One region of the Mesorhizobium sp. M1409 genome, then DNA from elsewhere that is predicted to be linked to it. Evidence: predicted binding sites of a transcription regulator. Region 1 holds the regulator's gene; each other region holds the start of a gene.

What was found. Region 1 encodes LexA, which represses DNA repair genes until DNA is damaged. Its sites were predicted from a motif close to TGTTCNNNNTGTGTTCNG; they were not measured.
Region 2: the regulator LexA is predicted to act here: its motif matches at 1,665-1,682, upstream of NKG99_RS09055 (ImuA family protein).
Region 3: the regulator LexA is predicted to act here: its motif matches at 2,317-2,334, upstream of NKG99_RS31185 (ImuA family protein).
Region 4: the regulator LexA is predicted to act here: its motif matches at 1,887-1,904, upstream of NKG99_RS19650 (YifB family Mg chelatase-like AAA ATPase).

The regions. Positions count from the first base shown of each region.
Region 1 is NZ_JAMYKV010000035.1:30,026-34,236, forward strand. It holds gene NKG99_RS23775 (ComEC/Rec2 family competence protein) at 1-1,507, shown strand, start outside; gene lexA (transcriptional repressor LexA) at 1,504-2,256, opposite strand; gene kynU (kynureninase) at 2,702-3,949, opposite strand; gene kynA (tryptophan 2,3-dioxygenase) at 4,032-4,211, opposite strand, start outside.
Region 2 is NZ_JAMYKV010000007.1:180,780-184,990, reverse strand. It holds gene NKG99_RS09060 (DUF6504 family protein) at 1-638, opposite strand, end outside; gene NKG99_RS09055 (ImuA family protein) at 580-1,641, opposite strand; gene NKG99_RS09050 (metallopeptidase family protein) at 1,824-2,246, shown strand; gene NKG99_RS09045 (TetR/AcrR family transcriptional regulator) at 2,317-2,964, opposite strand; gene NKG99_RS09040 (hypothetical protein) at 3,135-3,821, shown strand; gene NKG99_RS09035 (DUF1737 domain-containing protein) at 3,808-4,014, opposite strand; gene NKG99_RS09030 (HpcH/HpaI aldolase/citrate lyase family protein) at 4,059-4,211, opposite strand, start outside.
Region 3 is NZ_JAMYKV010000063.1:1,201-5,411, forward strand. It holds partial or broken gene NKG99_RS31180 (beta strand repeat-containing protein) at 1-1,796, opposite strand, end outside; gene NKG99_RS31185 (ImuA family protein) at 2,365-3,123, shown strand; gene NKG99_RS31190 (Y-family DNA polymerase) at 3,038-4,211, shown strand, end outside.
Region 4 is NZ_JAMYKV010000025.1:64,972-69,182, forward strand. It holds gene NKG99_RS19640 (putative bifunctional diguanylate cyclase/phosphodiesterase) at 1-531, opposite strand, end outside; gene gshB (glutathione synthase) at 867-1,811, shown strand; gene NKG99_RS19650 (YifB family Mg chelatase-like AAA ATPase) at 1,996-3,528, shown strand; gene NKG99_RS19655 (exopolysaccharide production repressor protein) at 3,632-3,874, opposite strand.

The DNA.
Region 1 (4,211 bases):
CGTGCGCGCCGGCATTCCCGATGACATCAACGAAGCTATGCGGCGTACCGGCATCTACCACATCATCTCCATTTCCGGACTGCATATGGCGCTCGTCGCCGGCACCATCATGGGGTTGCTGCGCGGCGCCTTCGCCTTGTTTCCGGACTTTTCCGCGCGTCGTCCGGTCAAGAAATACGCCGCCGTCGCGGCACTGTTCTCGATCGCCGCCTATCTCATCATCTCAGGCATCGTCGTCGCCGCCGAGCGCAGCTTCATCATGCTGGCGGTGATGCTGATTGCCGTGCTGTTCGATCGGGCGGCACTCACCATGCGCAATCTAGCAATTTCGGCGATCGCCGTCATCGTGGTGTCGCCGCATGAAGTGGTCGGCCCGAGTTTTCAGATGTCCTTCGCCGCAACCGCGGCGCTGGTCGGCGCCTATGCCGGCTGGTCGGAGCATCGTGCGGGAAAGACGAGACCACCGCCGCCAAAGCGGTCGCTGCCTGGTTTCCTGACGCGAAAATTCCTGCTGGCGGCAGGCGGCCTTTCCATGACTTCCATCATCGCCGGCGGCGCCACTGCGCTGTTTGCCATCTGGCATTTTCAGCGTGTGTCGCCGCTCAGCCTGTTCGCCAATCTGGCGATCATGCCGATCGTATCACTGGTCGTCATGCCTTTCGCCGTCCTCAGCGCACTGGCGATGCCATTCGGCGCCGACGGCCCCTTTCTTTATGTAATGGGCAAAGGCCTGACGGCGATGATCGCGATGTCCGGATGGATTTCCGAGCGTTCGCCAGTCGACGCAATCGGCTTGATTTCGCAGCAGTCTGTCCTTCTGGTGGCGATTGCCCTTGTCATCGCGACGATGGCGACGACATGGCTGCGGCTGGCAGCTCTTCCTTTCGCGCTTGCCGGCCTGCTGACGGTCTCGGACACGCGCGCACCCGACGTGCTGATCTCGGAGGACGCAAGGCTGGTTGCGTTGCCGATCGGCGGCGGCGAACTCGCGGTCAGCCGGGCCAGGCCGAACGAATTCACCGTCGACAACTGGAAGCGTGCGCTGACATCCGAAAGCATCATCGTGCCGGAGGTGTTCGACGAAGGCGACGGTCAATTCGACGTCGCTGATGCGGCTGAAATGCCGCCGGGAGCACCGTTCTATTGCACTTCAGGCGTTTGCGTCGCCAGGCATCCGTCCGGCGCGTTCATTGCCTATGTCGAGGACCGAAAAGACACCTGGAAAGCCTGTGGTTTCGCCGACCTGATCGTCATCAATGACGCGACGGCCTATGACGCCTGTCACAACCCGCTGGTTCTCGTTATCACCAAACGGCAACTGGCCCGCAAAGGCAGTGCTGCCGTCTTCTTCGATCGCCAATCGGCGACCGCGCCGGCGACAATCAGCTTCGCCGTGGACAGGCCATATCGGCCCTGGCACGCGCAACGCAAGTTTTCACGCGAGGCGAGGGGACTGCCGCCCTTCAAGAGACCCGAGAAGCCAGTCGTTGAACCGCAGCTGCCTTAGTAGCGGCGGATCAGGCCAACGAGCTTGCCCTGCACCTTGACCCTGTCTGGCCCGAAAATACGGGTTTCATAGGCCGGATTGGCGGCTTCGAGAGCAATCGAGGCGCCCTTGCGGCGGAACCGCTTCAGCGTCGCTTCCTCTTCATCCACCAGCGCCACGATGATCTCGCCAGGGCTCGCCGTATCGGCATTGCGGATGATGACGGTGTCGCCGTCGAAGATGCCGGCCTCGATCATCGAGTCGCCCTTGACCTCCAGCGCATAGTGCTCGCCGCCCATGATCATGTCTGGCGGCACCGAGATCGAATGCGTCTGGTGCTGGATGGCATCGATCGGCACACCGGCGGCGATGCGCCCCATCACGGGGATCGACACGGCGGCGACCACGTCGTCGTCATTGCCTGCTGAAGACATCCGCGAAGACGCTGGCCTGATCTGCCGGCCAAGGCCGCCCTGGCCGAGACTGGCCTGACCAAGACTGCCCTGGATGACGCTTGGAGAGAACTTCTTTGCCGCGTTGAGGCCGGGTGCGATCGAGTCCGGCAGCCGCAGCACTTCCAGCGCGCGTGCCCGGTTGGGCAGCCGGCGAATGAAGCCGCGCTCTTCCAGTGCCGTGATCAAACGATGAATCCCGGATTTGGAGGCAAGGTCGAGCGCCTCCTTCATCTCGTCGAAGGATGGCGGAATGCCGCTTTCCTTCAGGCGTTCATGGATGAACATCAGCAGTTCGTGTTGCTTGCGCGTCAGCATGGCGGCCCCCAGGGTACCTGAAACCAGAATCGGAAAAACAAACCCAGAACAAACACTATCTGTTCCAGTTGTGTTCCGCAACTGTTTAAAGTTTAATGAATTTATTAAGGGGGTCGAAATTATTGGCGCTCGCCAGCGGGCCTCGTCGACGGCTGTATGCCGTCACAATGCGCTTGCCGGCATTGAAATTGTTATGGTTAATGGGCTGTGGCCCACCCTTGGCTCAAGCCTGGCATGAGCTGCCCATGGATCCGCGACGGGCGCATTTCCAGCTTTCCGGGCGTTCGTTTGCCGTGAACGAAACGAAGCCAAAATGCCAACCTTGGTTAATCTATTGCAGCCTGCGCTGGCTACCAGCGGCGAACGCATTCGCGAGCCGAAAAATTCGTCCTCCGTCATCCGACCTGGGGGCAAGACGCGACGACAGATCGTCGGGACGGCCGCGTCAGGTTACGGCCTCCTTGACGGCGAAACGCTGGTCCTTCCATGCACTCGTGCGCAGAATGTCTTCCAGCACCTCGACCGCCAGCCACACGTCCTTGTAGCCGACATAGAGCGGCGTAAATCCGAAACGGATGGTTGACGGCGCGCGGAAGTCACCGATCACGCCGCGCTCGATCAGCGCCCGCATGATTTGATAGCCATGATCGTGAAGGAACGACACCTGGCTGCCGCGCCTGGTCGCGTCGCGAGTGCTCTCCAGCGTGAGACCATAGGCGCCGCACTTCGCTTCGACGAGCTGGATGAACAGTTCGGTCAGCGCGACGCTCTTCTTTCGCAATGCCGCCATGTCGACGTCGTTCCAGATGGCAAGCGCGCCTTTGAGCGCCCGCATCGACAGGACCGGCTGCGTGCCGCACAGAAAGCGGCGGATACCGGTGCCGGCAACATAACCCCGTTCGAAGGCAAAGGGCCGTGCATGCCCCCACCAGCCGCTGAGTGGCTGGCTGATCTCGCCGTGGTGGCGCTGGGCGGCATAGATGAAGGCTGGCGCGCCCGGACCGCCGTTGAGGTACTTGTAGGTGCAGCCGACAGCGAAATCAGCATTTGCATGATCGAGCTCGACCGGCAGAGCGCCCGCGGTGTGGCAGAGATCCCAAACGATCAGCGCTCCGGCCGCATGAGCCTTGCGCGTCAGCGCCGTCATGTCGCGCAGTTCACCGGATTTGTAATTGACGTGGTTGACCAGCACCACCGCGACGCTTTCGTCGATCAGCTCTTCGATGGTTGGCGCGTCGACGCCCGCGAGGCGCAGCAAGGCGCCATCCCGGGTCGAGGCCACGCCTTCGGCGATGTACAGGTCGGTGGGAAAACTGTCACCCTCGGCGACGATGGCCAACCGGCCGGGCCGCATCTCCATCGCCGCATGCAACACCTTGTAGATGTTGGTCGACGTCGTGTCGCAGACGACGGTCTGGCCGGCCGCGGCTCCGATCAGACGTCCAAGCTGATCGCCGAGTTCGATCGGCATCTCGAACCATCCGGCTGTATTCCAGGCCCGGATGAGATCCTGGGCCCATTCCTGGGCCGCCGCTTGCTGCAGCTCGCCGAAAACGGCATGTGATGCCGCCCCAAGTGAATTGCCGTCGAGATAGATCACCCCCTCCGGCAAAATGTAACGATCGCGCATGGCACGCAGCGGATCCGTGGCATCCATCGCTTCGATCGCAGCGAGATCAGGAATTCCACTCATGGTCGTTCAGTCCTCGGTTGTTCGCGAAGGGTTCCCGCTGCAAGCGCGTCCCCTCGGTGTGCCTGTTCTCATTTCGATGATGTCAGAGCCGGGTGCGGACCGTCCACAGCTCCGGGAACAGCACGACCTCGAGCATCTTCTTCAGGTACGAAGCACCCGACGTGCCGCCGGTGCCGCGTTTCAGGCCGATGATGCGCTCGACCGTGGTGACATGATTGAAGCGCCAACGGCGGAAATAGTCCTCGAAGTCGACCAGCTTCTC
Region 2 (4,211 bases), on a different contig from region 1:
CGTTCGACCGAAAGCGGCGCGACGGGAAGGCGCGGCGACACCGCCTCGTCGAGACGGCCAAGCGCCTGGTCGAGGCGCAGGAGCAGCAAGGCGCCGAAGCGGCGGGCGAGCGGCGCGCGCGGTGCCGCCATGACGGCGCCCGCCGTGCGCAGGCCGACGCTTTCCAGGCTGGCGCGGGTCGCCGGCTCGATGCGCAGTGCGGCCAGCGGCAGGGGTGCCAGCAGCGCTTCCTCCTCGCCGCCATCGACGATGCGGTCGCCGGCAAACCGTGCCGCCGCCCAGGCCGCCCCCGGTGTCGCGGCAAGCCCGGCGCGGACGTCGAAACCCTGATGGAAGAAACGCGACAGGATGTCGTCCAGCATGGCGCGCTCGCCGCCGAACAAATGGGTGCAGCCGGTGACGTCGAGGAACAGGCCGTCCGCCCCGTCCAGCGCCACCAGTGGGGTGTAACGGTCGCACCAGTCGGCAAGGCCTTCGAGCAGGCGGCGGTCGGCCTCCGGATCGGCCTCGACGATGTCGATCGACGGATGCATGGCGCGCGCATCGGCAATGCCCATGTCGCGCTTCAGGTGCAGCGCCTCAGCCCGCTCGTCGAGGGCCGAGATGCGCTGCGCGTTGCGGTCGCGATGGCTGATCACGAGCGGTGGGTGAGATGGCGGCAGGTGATCCGACGGCCGGGAACGCCAGGACCGCCCCAGACGCTGCCGCAGGATCCTTTCCACTGCCAGATAGGGAAACCACAGAGACAGGATTCTTTGCCCGGCCTCTCTCTTCGCCCCTTCTCTCTTCGCCCGCTCTTTCGTCGAATGCGCGTTCATCGGGGTTCCACTCCAGTGTGAATTGTCCAGGCAAGGCCGTGCGGCTCTTGCCGATGGTGAGGGTGAAGGCCGGGTGGCCGATCGAGCCGGCGAGCGGCCCGGCGATGGTGTCGCGTGGTGCTGCCGGCGCCGAAGCGACGATGAGGCGGACGGGGGCCGCCGTCGGCTCGGGCTCCGCCGCCTGCCGCAGCAGGAACACCGGGCGGCCGGCACCTTGCGCCTTTGCATGCAGCCGGCGCGTCGCGGTCAGGTCCAGCCGCCGCGGATTGCCGCGGATTTCAAGAATGACAGCCGCGAGCGCCGTCATTCGGGCTGCTTCCTCGGCGACCCAGAGCGCATCGACAAGTTTTGGCGCCTCGGAAAACAGCAATTGTTCCGGCTCGATGCCGAACGAGGCATGAAGCCCCCTGGCATAGGGAAAGCCGGCTTCGCGGAAGATTTCCGTGGTGCCGATCCACAGCACCGGCAACCCTGGCGTCCGCTTAAGGATCAGGCTGGTGAGCGAAAGGGCGAAGCCGGCGACGGCCCCGGCATCGCGGGTTTGTGTGCCATGGATTTCGCTCAAGGCTGCCTTCGGCAGGCCGCCGCTCAGGGCGGCATCGAGACGCTCGACGCCGGTGGGAAGGTACGCATCCGGCAAAGCCGCGGCAATGCCGCGCCGGACGATAGTGCGGTCGGTATTGGACGTGACATCCGTGCTGACGTCAGCATCAAGGGGCGCGCCAACCGGCGCCCGCAGGCGCTCGGGCAGCGTTCCCTCGATTTTCGCGATCTGGCGGCGCAGGGCAAAAACAGTCTCCCGCGCCACGGCGGTCATCGCCATGACGGTCAGCTTCCACTCACAATTGTTCCTGTTATGTTCCCTAGGATTCCAGAGGGGGCCGGAAGAGTCAAGCGGAGTCATGGGGAATTTATTCCTCTCCACCTGATGATGCAGGCACATCGGCCCGTTCATTTGCCGATTCCGGTGCGAAAGCCTATATGCCCGGGATCAAAGGACAAAGCATGGCCCGCATCTACAAGACCCGCACCTGGCACGACGAACTCTCGCCCTCGATGGAGGAAATGGAGTTCCTGGCGCTGGAGGCGTATGCCCATCTGCCGGAGGATTTTCGCAAGCTGACCGGCGAGATCGTCATCCAGATCGCCGAGTTCCCGACCGACGAGATCATGGACGATCTATCGCTGGAGACGCCCTTCGACCTGCTCGGGCTGTTCGAGGGACGCGGCATCGCCGAGCGCTGGAATCCGCAGACCGGCGAAGGCCCGAACCGCATCACGCTCTACCGCCGCGCCATCCTCGACTACTGGTCCGAGAACGAGGAAACGCTGGGCGACATCGTCACCCACGTGCTGATCCACGAGATCGGCCACCATTTCGGACTGTCCGATGACGACATGGAGAAGATCGAAGAGGCGGCGGAGTAATTGATTCCTACGCCGCGTGAACTGTCCATTCCTCTCGAGTCGGATCAGAACCCAGCGGCGGCAAAGGCCTCTAAGATCTCGATTCAGGCAGGTTGGTCATCCGGCTGATGAAAAGATGCAGCGCCTTGCGCACGGCGAGCGATGGCGCCTCGGACGGATGCCACAGCGGAAAATGACCATCAACCGCCATTCGTGCCAACCCATAGACAAATGCACGAGCGGCAAGAACCAGATGATCGAAGTCCGTGTTCGCAGCCAACCGACCCTGTTGTTGCGCCTGGGTCAGCAGGTCGATCATCTTCCGGCGAATGGCTTCATTCTGACCCCGAAGACTGTCCGACCCGTCGAAATCAATCAGCGTTCGGGAACTGATGATCTGGAAATGCGTGGGATTGGCAATCGCCCATTCCAGATAGCCTTGTCCGATTGCTTCGAAGGCCACGACGGGATCCGCGCTGTCGACTTCTGAAAGTGCATTGGCGACGGCCTCTGTCAGCCGGCTCATGGCCTGTTCGGCGACCGCGGTCAGCAGCGCTGTTTTCGACTGAAAATGCCGGAAGGGCGCGCCGGGGGAAACGCCGGCCCGCTTTGCGGCTTCGCGCACGCTCACATTGTCGGGGCCGCCTTCCTCGACAAGTTGAATTGCAGCATCGATCAGCGTGTCTCGCAAATTGCCATGGTGGTAGCTGGCGCGGCGAGGCGTCTTGGCTTCTGCCATCTCGTTCCCTTCGTTCGGTAGAACTGCTTCACGCGTCCGTAGCATGATTCCGCAATTTATGTAATCACCGTTTACAACTCCGGCAAGAGAATGTAAGCAGCGATTACAGATGGGATCGGAACAGGCCCGCGGTCTTCGCGGCCGCCGTTTTCCCAGATGAGGAGACGACCATGCTCGCCACAACCGCCGAACCCCGCCGTCCGCAATCGCTCATTTCGCTTCAGAGGCCAACCGAAGGACCTCGGCACGAAGAGAATTCCACGACTGTCCGGTCGAGCGCGGCTGTGCCCAGCGCTACGCTCTATCGGCTTGCTTCCGTCGCCGGGGTGGGAAGCGCGCTTATTCTTCTGGTCAACGCGGCTAAACGCAGCTCGCTCATCGCGACCACCGATCTGACGCAACTTCTGGCGCCAGTCGCCGAGATCTTGGCGCTTGGTCTTGTCGTAGGCCTGTTTCTTGCATTTGGCCGGCGCGCGGGCCTGTTCGGCACGGTCGCTTTTGTCGTCAACTTCGTGGCATTGGCAAGTTTGGTCGGCGTGGAAGTGGTGATCAATCTCGTATTTTCGAAACTTCCGCCGACAACCATCATCGACCTGCGCGCCGGGCCTCTCGGGCTGGCTCTGGTCGTCAGTTCAGTTCTTTTTCTGCTTGGGACGCTCGCGTTTGTAATCTCCCTTGTCGTTGCAAGAGGCGTGCCGCGCATTCCACTCGCTCTCTATTTCATTGGCGCGGTGCCTATCGCGCTCCGTGCGTTCGTGCCGGAGTTGGCTCTTGACCTGGGCTTGGTGACGCTTGCGGCGGCGATCGCCTGGCTGGCCGGGTGGCTGTGGATGCGAGCGCCGACTACCAGTCGCTGAGCTTGGTGTCCGGTCCGTATTCCTGTCCATCGATATCCTTCACGACGGCCTGGCCGCAGCGCATCGTCTTGGCCTTCTTATCGTAAGCATAGGTCGGCGAGCCGAACAGGTGCCAGCCCTTGTTCAGCGCCGCCGTCACCTTGTGGCAGAAGCTGGCGTCGTCCGGGCCGGTCAGAAAGCGGTAGAGTTTCATAGGGTGATTCCTGTCGTGAGTAGCCCGCAAGCATAGGGCTGATATCATGCGTCGATGGCGGCTGCCTTCGCCAGCAGTTTTTCGGCCTGCGCCAGGTGCAGCCGCTCGACCATCCTTCCGTTCAGCGCAATCACCCCTTTGCCGGCATTTTCGGAAAGCTCGAAGGCCTCTTTCACCGAGCGCGCCTCGGCCACCGC
Region 3 (4,211 bases), on a different contig from region 1:
TGCATGCCGGTGACCGCCAGCGCGCCGGCGCCATCGCCGGCGATGACGGTACCGCCAAGTGTCTGGAAGATGGCAAAGCCGGGCTGCGGCTTCATGGCTCCGTTGACTAGGCCGGTGCTCGTGGTCCAGTTCGGGCTCGTCGCCGTCCAGGTGCCATTGCCGCCGTCGACCAGATCATTGTTGGCATTGCCGGCCGCGTCGCCGTCCCAGAACAACAGGTCGTTGCCGACGCTGCTGATAAGATTGACCTGGTTGGCGACGGAGGTCTGCACCGACAGGTCGGCCGCCGTGACGTTGACCGGCAGATTGCCGAACTCAAGACCATTGTCGGTCAGCGAGCCGCCATAATTGATCAGCCGATAGACGCCGGGGCCGAAGCCGCCGACATCGGTGATGTCGAGGCTGCCGTCCAGAGTCAGGTTGCCGGTCACCACGATCAGATCGTTGACGCCGCCGCCGACAATGCCGGCTTGGCCGAGCTCATAGTCAAGGGTCGAGCCCGAGCTCAGGCTGAGCGATCCCACCGTCAGCGTGCCAGGGCTGGAGCCCGGCGCCAGCACGCCGCCATCGGCGATAATGACCGCGCCGGCAATCGAGCCGGAGCCGCCCAATGTGCCGCCGCTGTTGACGGTCGTCTGGGTGTTGCCGAGCGCGCCCTCGACGACAAGCTTGCCGCCACTGACCGTGGTTGCGCCGGAATAGGTGTTGGCGCCGCCCAGGATCATGGTGCCGCCGTTGAGTGCCAGTCCACCGCTGCCGGAGATGATGCCGGAAAAACTATCGTTGGTGTCGGTGATCGTAAGCGTCTTGGCGCCCAGAGTGACGGCGCCGCTGCCGGCGAGGCTCTGAATGCTGGTGCCTGTCGGGGTAATGGCCGCGATATCGAACGTTCCGTCCGCGAGCACTCGGCTTGAATCGGCAACGGCGCCGGCTCCCTGAAGCGAGAGTGTGCTGCCGGCCTGGATCCAGGTCTCGCCGGAATAAGGGCTGTTGGCTAGAAGGTTGAAAATGCCGCCGCCTGTTACGGTCAGGCCACCGGCGCCAGTAAACCCAGAGGTAGCGTCGGTCCCCACGGTGAAGCCGGCGGTATCGACGGTCAGCCCGCCAGCCAGTACGCTAAGTTCAGTGCCCGAGAATCCATTGATGAAGGTCGCATTGTTCGCTCTTGCCTTGAGAATGCCATTGTCAAAATTGGCCTGCGCCGCGCCGAAGCCGTTCCGCAGAACGGCCGTGTCCAACATGCCGCCGCTGATGTTGAGCGTGCCGGAAGAGGTGACACCCACGCCTAAGATCGTGGTGCTGGCGACGACTTTGCCTCCATTCACAACGTTCAGCGTACCGTTTCCTTGATAGCCGACACCAAAATTCCCGCTGCTTATCGTCCATAGCGATCCAGCCCCGGTGACGGTGACGGTTCCGGTGCCGCTGGCTTGATTTCCGATCCGCGGGGCTGACGCGCTTGTAAGCGTGCTGCCGTTCTGGATCGTCAGACTGCCCGACCCGCTATCGCCAACGTACAGGGAGCTCGTCACACCAATTGCTGGGCCACTCACGCCAAGCACTGTCGGGTTAGGCGATGTCGTGTTGATCACGACGGAGCCGCCTGAGGGGGCTACGCCGCCCGACCAGTTGCTGCCCACCGTCCAGTTGTTGCTCGTCGTTCCAGTCCATTGCTGAGCGGAGGCCGAGGTCAGTGAAGCGCCGATCGCCAGCGCTGTCAGGCCGACGCCCGCCAACAGCTTGGTCATTGTGCCGCCCCGATCTTCGATCGTTTCGCCGCCGGCAGCCGTGCTCATATGAAATTCCCCCAACAGAGCCAAATGCGCCTCGCAGCGTCGACCCTGATTCCGATCGGGTAAACGCAGCACGAAAGGGTACGGCCTCGCAACAGGCTTATATTCGGATCGACTACCAAAAAACTAATCCTAGCAAGGAAAGGCAAGTCTGTGTTGGTGACGTCACAGCGGATTTACTTGTATTAGCTTCTGCTTATTTAAACGAGTAAGCTCACCGAACTATGCGAAATGGGCTTGCTGGCTCCACGGCGGCGCGCGCGCCGTGCTCGGCGAAGTCGCCGGGGGTCCAGACCTCGCGGGTTTGGACTCGATGCGGGCAAGCAGGCGCGAGCGAAGATCGGTATGGGGCTCAACTATGGGCATGTCCGAAATAAGCTACAAGTTTCGGCCACTCGTGGCGCCCAACCAAACATGGAACTCGCATTTTCGCATTAAAGGATATGGCCCGGCACTTTAGACTATCCGAATGCCCTCCTTCCGCAGGGGCATGACGTCATTCCGGTTGACTCTTAACCAAGACGAGAACAAATGTAGAACATATCACGGCTTTCCGCGTTTCAAGGGTCAGATGCGTGTATCGGCGCCCCCTGCTGCCATTTCCGACCTTCGAGAACGCATCGCGCGCCTCGAAGGCGGAAAGGCGCGCGCCCGAATGGTTTTGCCGTTCGGAGTGGCCGCGATCGACAGGGTTCTGCCGGGAGGCGGGTTGACTTTTGGCGGTCTGCACGAGGTCGCGGGCGGCGGCAATGGCGCTGTCGACGGTGCGGCCGCGGCGCTGTTCGCCGCGGGAATTGCCGCCCGCACGGCAGGCAAGGTGCTGTGGTGCGTTACCCGGCCCGATCTGTTCGCGCCTGCGATCGAACAGGCCGGCCTTCCTCCGGGACGGGTAATCTATGTCGAAGCCGGCGACGAAAAATCCGTTCTCGCCTGTTTCGAAGAGGGTCTTCGTGGCGGTTTTGGCGCTGTCGTTGCCGAGATTGCACGGCTTTCGATGACGGCCTCACGGCGGCTTCAGCTTGCCGCCGAAAACTCCGGCGCCACCGGCATCGCCATTCGCCGCTGGCGGCGACAGACGGAGGCAACCGATTTTGGCCAGCCGACAGCCGCCGAAACCCGCTGGCGGGTGTCGGTCCTGCCGTCGACACCACTGCCTGTTCAGGGAGTCGGGCGTGCGCGCTGGCAGCTTGAACTGATCCGATGCCGTGCAGGAGAGAGCGCAGATTTTACAGTGGAGGCTTGCGATGCCAAGGGTCGTATCGCTCTTCCTTCCGATGTGGCCGACAGACCGCTTCAGAAGGAAATCGGGCGACGCCGCGCCTCCGCCTGAGACGCCGCTCGTTTTGATCGGCCGCGACGGACGTCGCCGTGTGGTACTTGCCGCTGATGCGGCAGCGCACGCAGCCGGCCTGCGCATCGGCATGCCGGCGAGTAAGGCGCAGGCGCTCGTTCCGGGTCTTGTCGTTCATGATGCCGAGCCCGAAGCAGATGAGATGGCGCTCGAGCGATTGGCGCTGTGGGCGCTGCGCCGCTACGCGCCGATCGTCGCTGCCGATGCGCCGGACGGCATTGTGATCGACACGACCGGCGCCGACCATCTGCATGGCGGCGAGGCGGCAATGCTCACCGATATGGTGGAGCGACTTGCCGCGTCCGGCTTTACCGCGCGCTGCGCGGTCGCCGATAGCTGGGGCGCAGCCCACGCATTGGCCCGCTTCGGTACACGGCAGACGCTTGTGGTACCGTCCGGCGAAATTGCCCAGGCGATCCTGCCTTTGCCGATCGCTGCCCTTCGCTTTCCCGCCGCGACGATCGATAGTCTGAGGCGGCTCGGCTTCGAGACAATTGCGGATCTCACCGGCACCCCGCGTGCGGCGCTCGCCTTGCGTTTTGGGCCGGAGGCCGGCCGCCGCCTCGACCAGGCGTTCGGACGCGTGAGCGAACCGATCGAGCCGATCCGGCCGCAGGAAATTGTCGAAGTGCGCCGCAATTTTGCCGAGCCGATCGGCGCGGCACAAACAATCGCGCGCTATACCGGCAAGCTGGTCGCTGAACTATGCGCCTCACTCGAGACGCGAGGACTTGGCGCACGCCGGCTCGATCTTCTGTTCTTCCGCGTCGACAATCGCATCGAGGCGATCCGTGTCGGCACAGCATTGCCGGTGCGTGACACGAAGCGCTTGACCCGGCTTCTCACCGACAAAATAGAAACGATCGATCCAGGGTTCGGCATCGAGCTGATGCGGCTTGCCGCGACCGTTGCCGAGCCGCTGCGGGCCAAACAGATGATTTCCTCGCTCGCCGAGGCGCCCGAACCCGATGTGTCGGATGTGATCGACATCCTCGCCAACCGTGTCGGTGAGGACCGGCTCTATCGCTTTGCCCCGGTGCAGAGCGACGTTCCCGAACGTTCGGTTC
Region 4 (4,211 bases), on a different contig from region 1:
GACGACGCGGCCACGCCCGGAGCGCTTGGCGTGATAGAGCGCCGTTTCCGCCTTGTTGATGAGAATCTCGGTGGTCTCGTCACCCGAATAGAACAGCGAGCAGCCTACCGAAGCCGTGAGCCTGGCGGTGCGTTCGCCGACATCATAGGGCGCCGACAGTATCTCGATCAGCATGCGGGATTTTTCAGCCGCCGCCTCCTCGCTGAACACCATCGGATACAGAAAAGCGTATTCGTCGGCGCCGATGCGGCAGACCGTGGAATAGTCGTCCATCGAGGCGCGCAGCCGCATCGCTACCTGGATCAGGATGTCGTCACCGGCCTTGTGTCCGAACAGGTCGTTGATCGGCTTGAAGCCGTCCAGGTCGAGGATGCCGACGGTGAAGGGCGCGGGGTCGTCGGCACGGTCGCTGATCAGGCGATCGACCTTGTCGAAGAAGCGGCGATGGTTGCCAAGCCCGGTCAACGGATCTGTGAATGCCAGATCCGTGCTCTCCCTGTTTGCCTGACCGGTGCCAAACGAAGTTTGCATCGGTGTCCCTGTTTTGTGACGTCGGAATTTATTTCGAGACTGGCAGCAAACCCTTTAGGAAACGTATCGCGAAATAGATTTTTCACGGGTAAAGCGCATGACCTTCGGGAAGGTCGAGACGGGGTGCGTCAAACCTTTGTTTTCACGCACGTCTTCAGTCGTTTCCCGCCGCTGGATGACGCGGCGCCTCGCCTTGTCTCCATGTGGCCGGCAAGATCGGGGCCGGCCTGGCTTTGCGCCTTGCATATGCCAATCCTGGAAATGTCGCGATTGGCAGACGCACGGTGAGCCTGTACAGGCAAGACAGTCGCATCCGAGTCCGCCGGAGACCCGCCATGAAGTTGAAAATCGCCGTCCAGATGGACCACATCTCCACCGTGTCGATCACCGGCGACACCTCGTTCGCGCTGTCGCTGGAAGCGCAGCGGCGCGGCCACCAACTGTTCCACTACACGCCCGAGCGGCTGTCGCTGCGCGACGGCAAGGTGTTTGCCCGCATCGAGGAAATGCAGGTGCGCGACGAGAAGGGCAGCCACTATTCGCTGGGCGAGAAGGTGCGCACCGATCTGTCGGAGATGGACGTCATCCTGCTCAGGCAGGATCCGCCCTTCGACATGAACTACATCACCACCACGCATATCCTCGAACGCATCCATCCCAAGACGATGGTCGTCAACGATCCGGCCTGGGTGCGCAACAGCCCGGAAAAGATCTTCGTCACCGAATTTGCCGACCTGATGCCGGACACGCTGATCACCAAGGATCCGCTTGAGGTCGCCGCCTTCCGCAAGGAGTTCGGCGACATCATCATCAAGCCGCTCTACGGCAATGGCGGCGCCGGCATCTTCCATCTGCACGAGGCCGACCGCAACCTTGCCTCGCTGCTCGAAATGTTCGGCCAGATGTTCCGCGAGCCCTATATCGTGCAGCGCTATCTGAAGGACGTTCGCAAGGGCGACAAGCGCATCATCCTGATCGACGGCGAACCGGTCGGTGCCATCAACCGGGTGCCGGCCGAACACGATTCCCGCTCCAACATGCATGTCGGCGGCCGCGCCGAAAAGACCGAGCTGACGGAACGCGAGCGCGAGATTTGCGCCCGCATCGGGCCGGCGCTGAAAGAGCGCGGCTTCATCCTCGTCGGAATCGATGTCATCGGCGACTACATGACCGAGATCAACGTGACCTCGCCGACCGGCGTGCGCGAAGTGCAGCGCTTCGGCGGCGCCGACATCGCCAGCCTGTTCTGGGACGCGGTCGAGGACAAGCGACGGAAGTAACCGTCTTCATTTGGTCTTAATCATGTTCCGCTTTTTGCAACCGAGCTCTATTCGGTTGCAACCTGCGCGCTAACGTGTTCCTGTAATGTTCTTGATTTGGCCGGGGAATTGTGATTGTCTCGCCAAAGGGGCTCTAACGCCCTAACAGCGCGGGCTCGGGCAAGCCCACATTCGGGGTGGGAAAATGGTGGCGCGGGTTCGCACGGTCGCTTTCCAGGGCATCGAGGCCGTGCCGGTCGACGTGCAGGTGATGATCGCGCCCGGCAAGGTCAACATGCATATAGTCGGCCTTGGCGACAAGGCGGTGGCGGAAAGCCGCGAGCGGGTGCAGGCGGCGCTGCATGCATCGGGCCTGTCGATGCCGTCGAAGAAGGTCACGGTCAATCTGGCGCCCGCCGACCTGCCGAAGGAGGGCAGCCATTACGACCTGCCAATCGCGCTCGGCCTGATGGCGGCCCTTGGCGCGATTCCCGGCGACATGCTGGCCGGCTATGTCGTGCTCGGCGAATTGTCGCTCGACGGCACGATTGCCGCGGTCGCCGGCGCCTTGCCTGCGGCGATCGCCGCCAATGCAGAGGGCAAGGGCCTGATCTGCCCATTTGCCTGCGGGCCGGAAGCGGCCTGGGCAGGCAAGGAAATCGACATTCTGGCGCCGCGCAGCCTGATCGCTATCGCCAATCATTTTCGCGGCACGCAGGTGCTGTCGCGGCCGGAAGCCGGCATCCACGCCGCGGCGCGCGACCTGCCCGACCTTGCCGACATCAAGGGCCAGGAGACCGCCAAGCGGGCGCTGGAAGTGGCTGCGGCCGGGGGGCATAACCTTCTGATGATCGGGCCGCCCGGCTCGGGCAAATCGATGCTGGCGCAGCGGCTGCCGTCGATCCTGCCGCCGCTGGCGCCGAAGGAATTGCTTGAGGTCTCGATGATCGCCTCGGTGGCGGGAGAACTCGGCGAAGGCAAGTTGACCGACCGGCGGCCGTTCCGCGCGCCGCACCATTCGGCCTCGATGGCGGCGATGGTCGGCGGTGGCATCCGCGCACGGCCGGGCGAAGTGTCGCTCGCCCATCATGGAGTGCTGTTTCTCGACGAGTTTCCCGAATTCACGCCGCAGACGCTCGATGCGCTGCGCCAGCCGCTCGAGACCGGCGACTGCATGATCGCGCGCGCCAATCATCGCGTCACCTATCCGGCGCGCATTCAACTGGTCGCGGCGATGAACCCGTGCCGCTGCGGCATGGCTGGCGAGCCGGGCTATCGCTGCCTGCGCGGCGAGCGCTGCCGCACCGACTACCAGGCGCGCATCTCGGGCCCGCTGCTCGACCGCATCGATCTCCGGATCGAGGTGCCGGCGGTCTCGGCCAGCGATCTGATCCGGCCCGACCGGGCGGAGAAAAGCGCCGATGTGGCGCTGCGCGTGGCGCGCGCCCGCACCATCCAGCGCGAGCGCTTCGAACGGCTCGGCGCCACCCGCGCCACCACCAACGCGCATTGCTCGCCCTCTGTCATCGAGGAGATCGCCATGCCCGACGCCGCCGGCCTCTCGCTGCTCAAGGACGCCAGCGAAAAGCTCGCCTTTTCGGCACGGGCTTACCACCGGGTGCTGAAGGTGGCGCGCACGCTGGCCGATCTCGACACCAGCGAAACCGTCGGCCGCATCCACCTGGCAGAGGCAATTTCCTACCGCATGAGTTCGGAGCGCATGGCGCAGGCCGCGTAGGCTGCTGACTGCCGATCACTATGCTTGCGGTTGTGATCTTGGTCCCTGCCGTCGAAAATCCGGCAGCATGTAATGGGTCAAGCCGACCCTGCCGGACGACCATTCACCAGGGCCACAACATCAACGGTGACGTTGGGTCTGCCGGCGTCGCACGGGCGTCGGACACTTCCGGTGCTCGCCTGAATATCAAGTGAACCACGAGGCCGAAATATCCCACCTGAAGCACGACCATTGCAAGAATGGCCCATCCGAACGCCACCCAGACCGATCCGGCTTCAATGTAGGCCCAGATCGCCACGATGATTGTGGTGGCGGACATGCCCACCAGGAACCGCGGAAAATACATCGTTTTGCCACCCGCTTGACCACCCGTTAGTTAAGTTTTCACTAATTTAGCAAATTTGCAAGCTTACGGGATCAAGATGCGCGCCTCGTCGCGTTGGCAACGCCACGTTGCCTTCCGCGATCACGCCATAACCATTCCCTTACGAATCGACCATCTCTGCGGTGCGGCGGACCTGATTGTCCGCTTGGCCGGCGTCCTCACCACCCAACGGCCCCCACCGAACGGGCGCCGGCCCTTTTTTCCTCGTCCAGAAGCGTGGCCGTCGTCGATGCCGGACTAAAGCCTTGGCTGCTGCATTGGACATTCCTTATTCAGACAATACGAATATGGTGGCAGC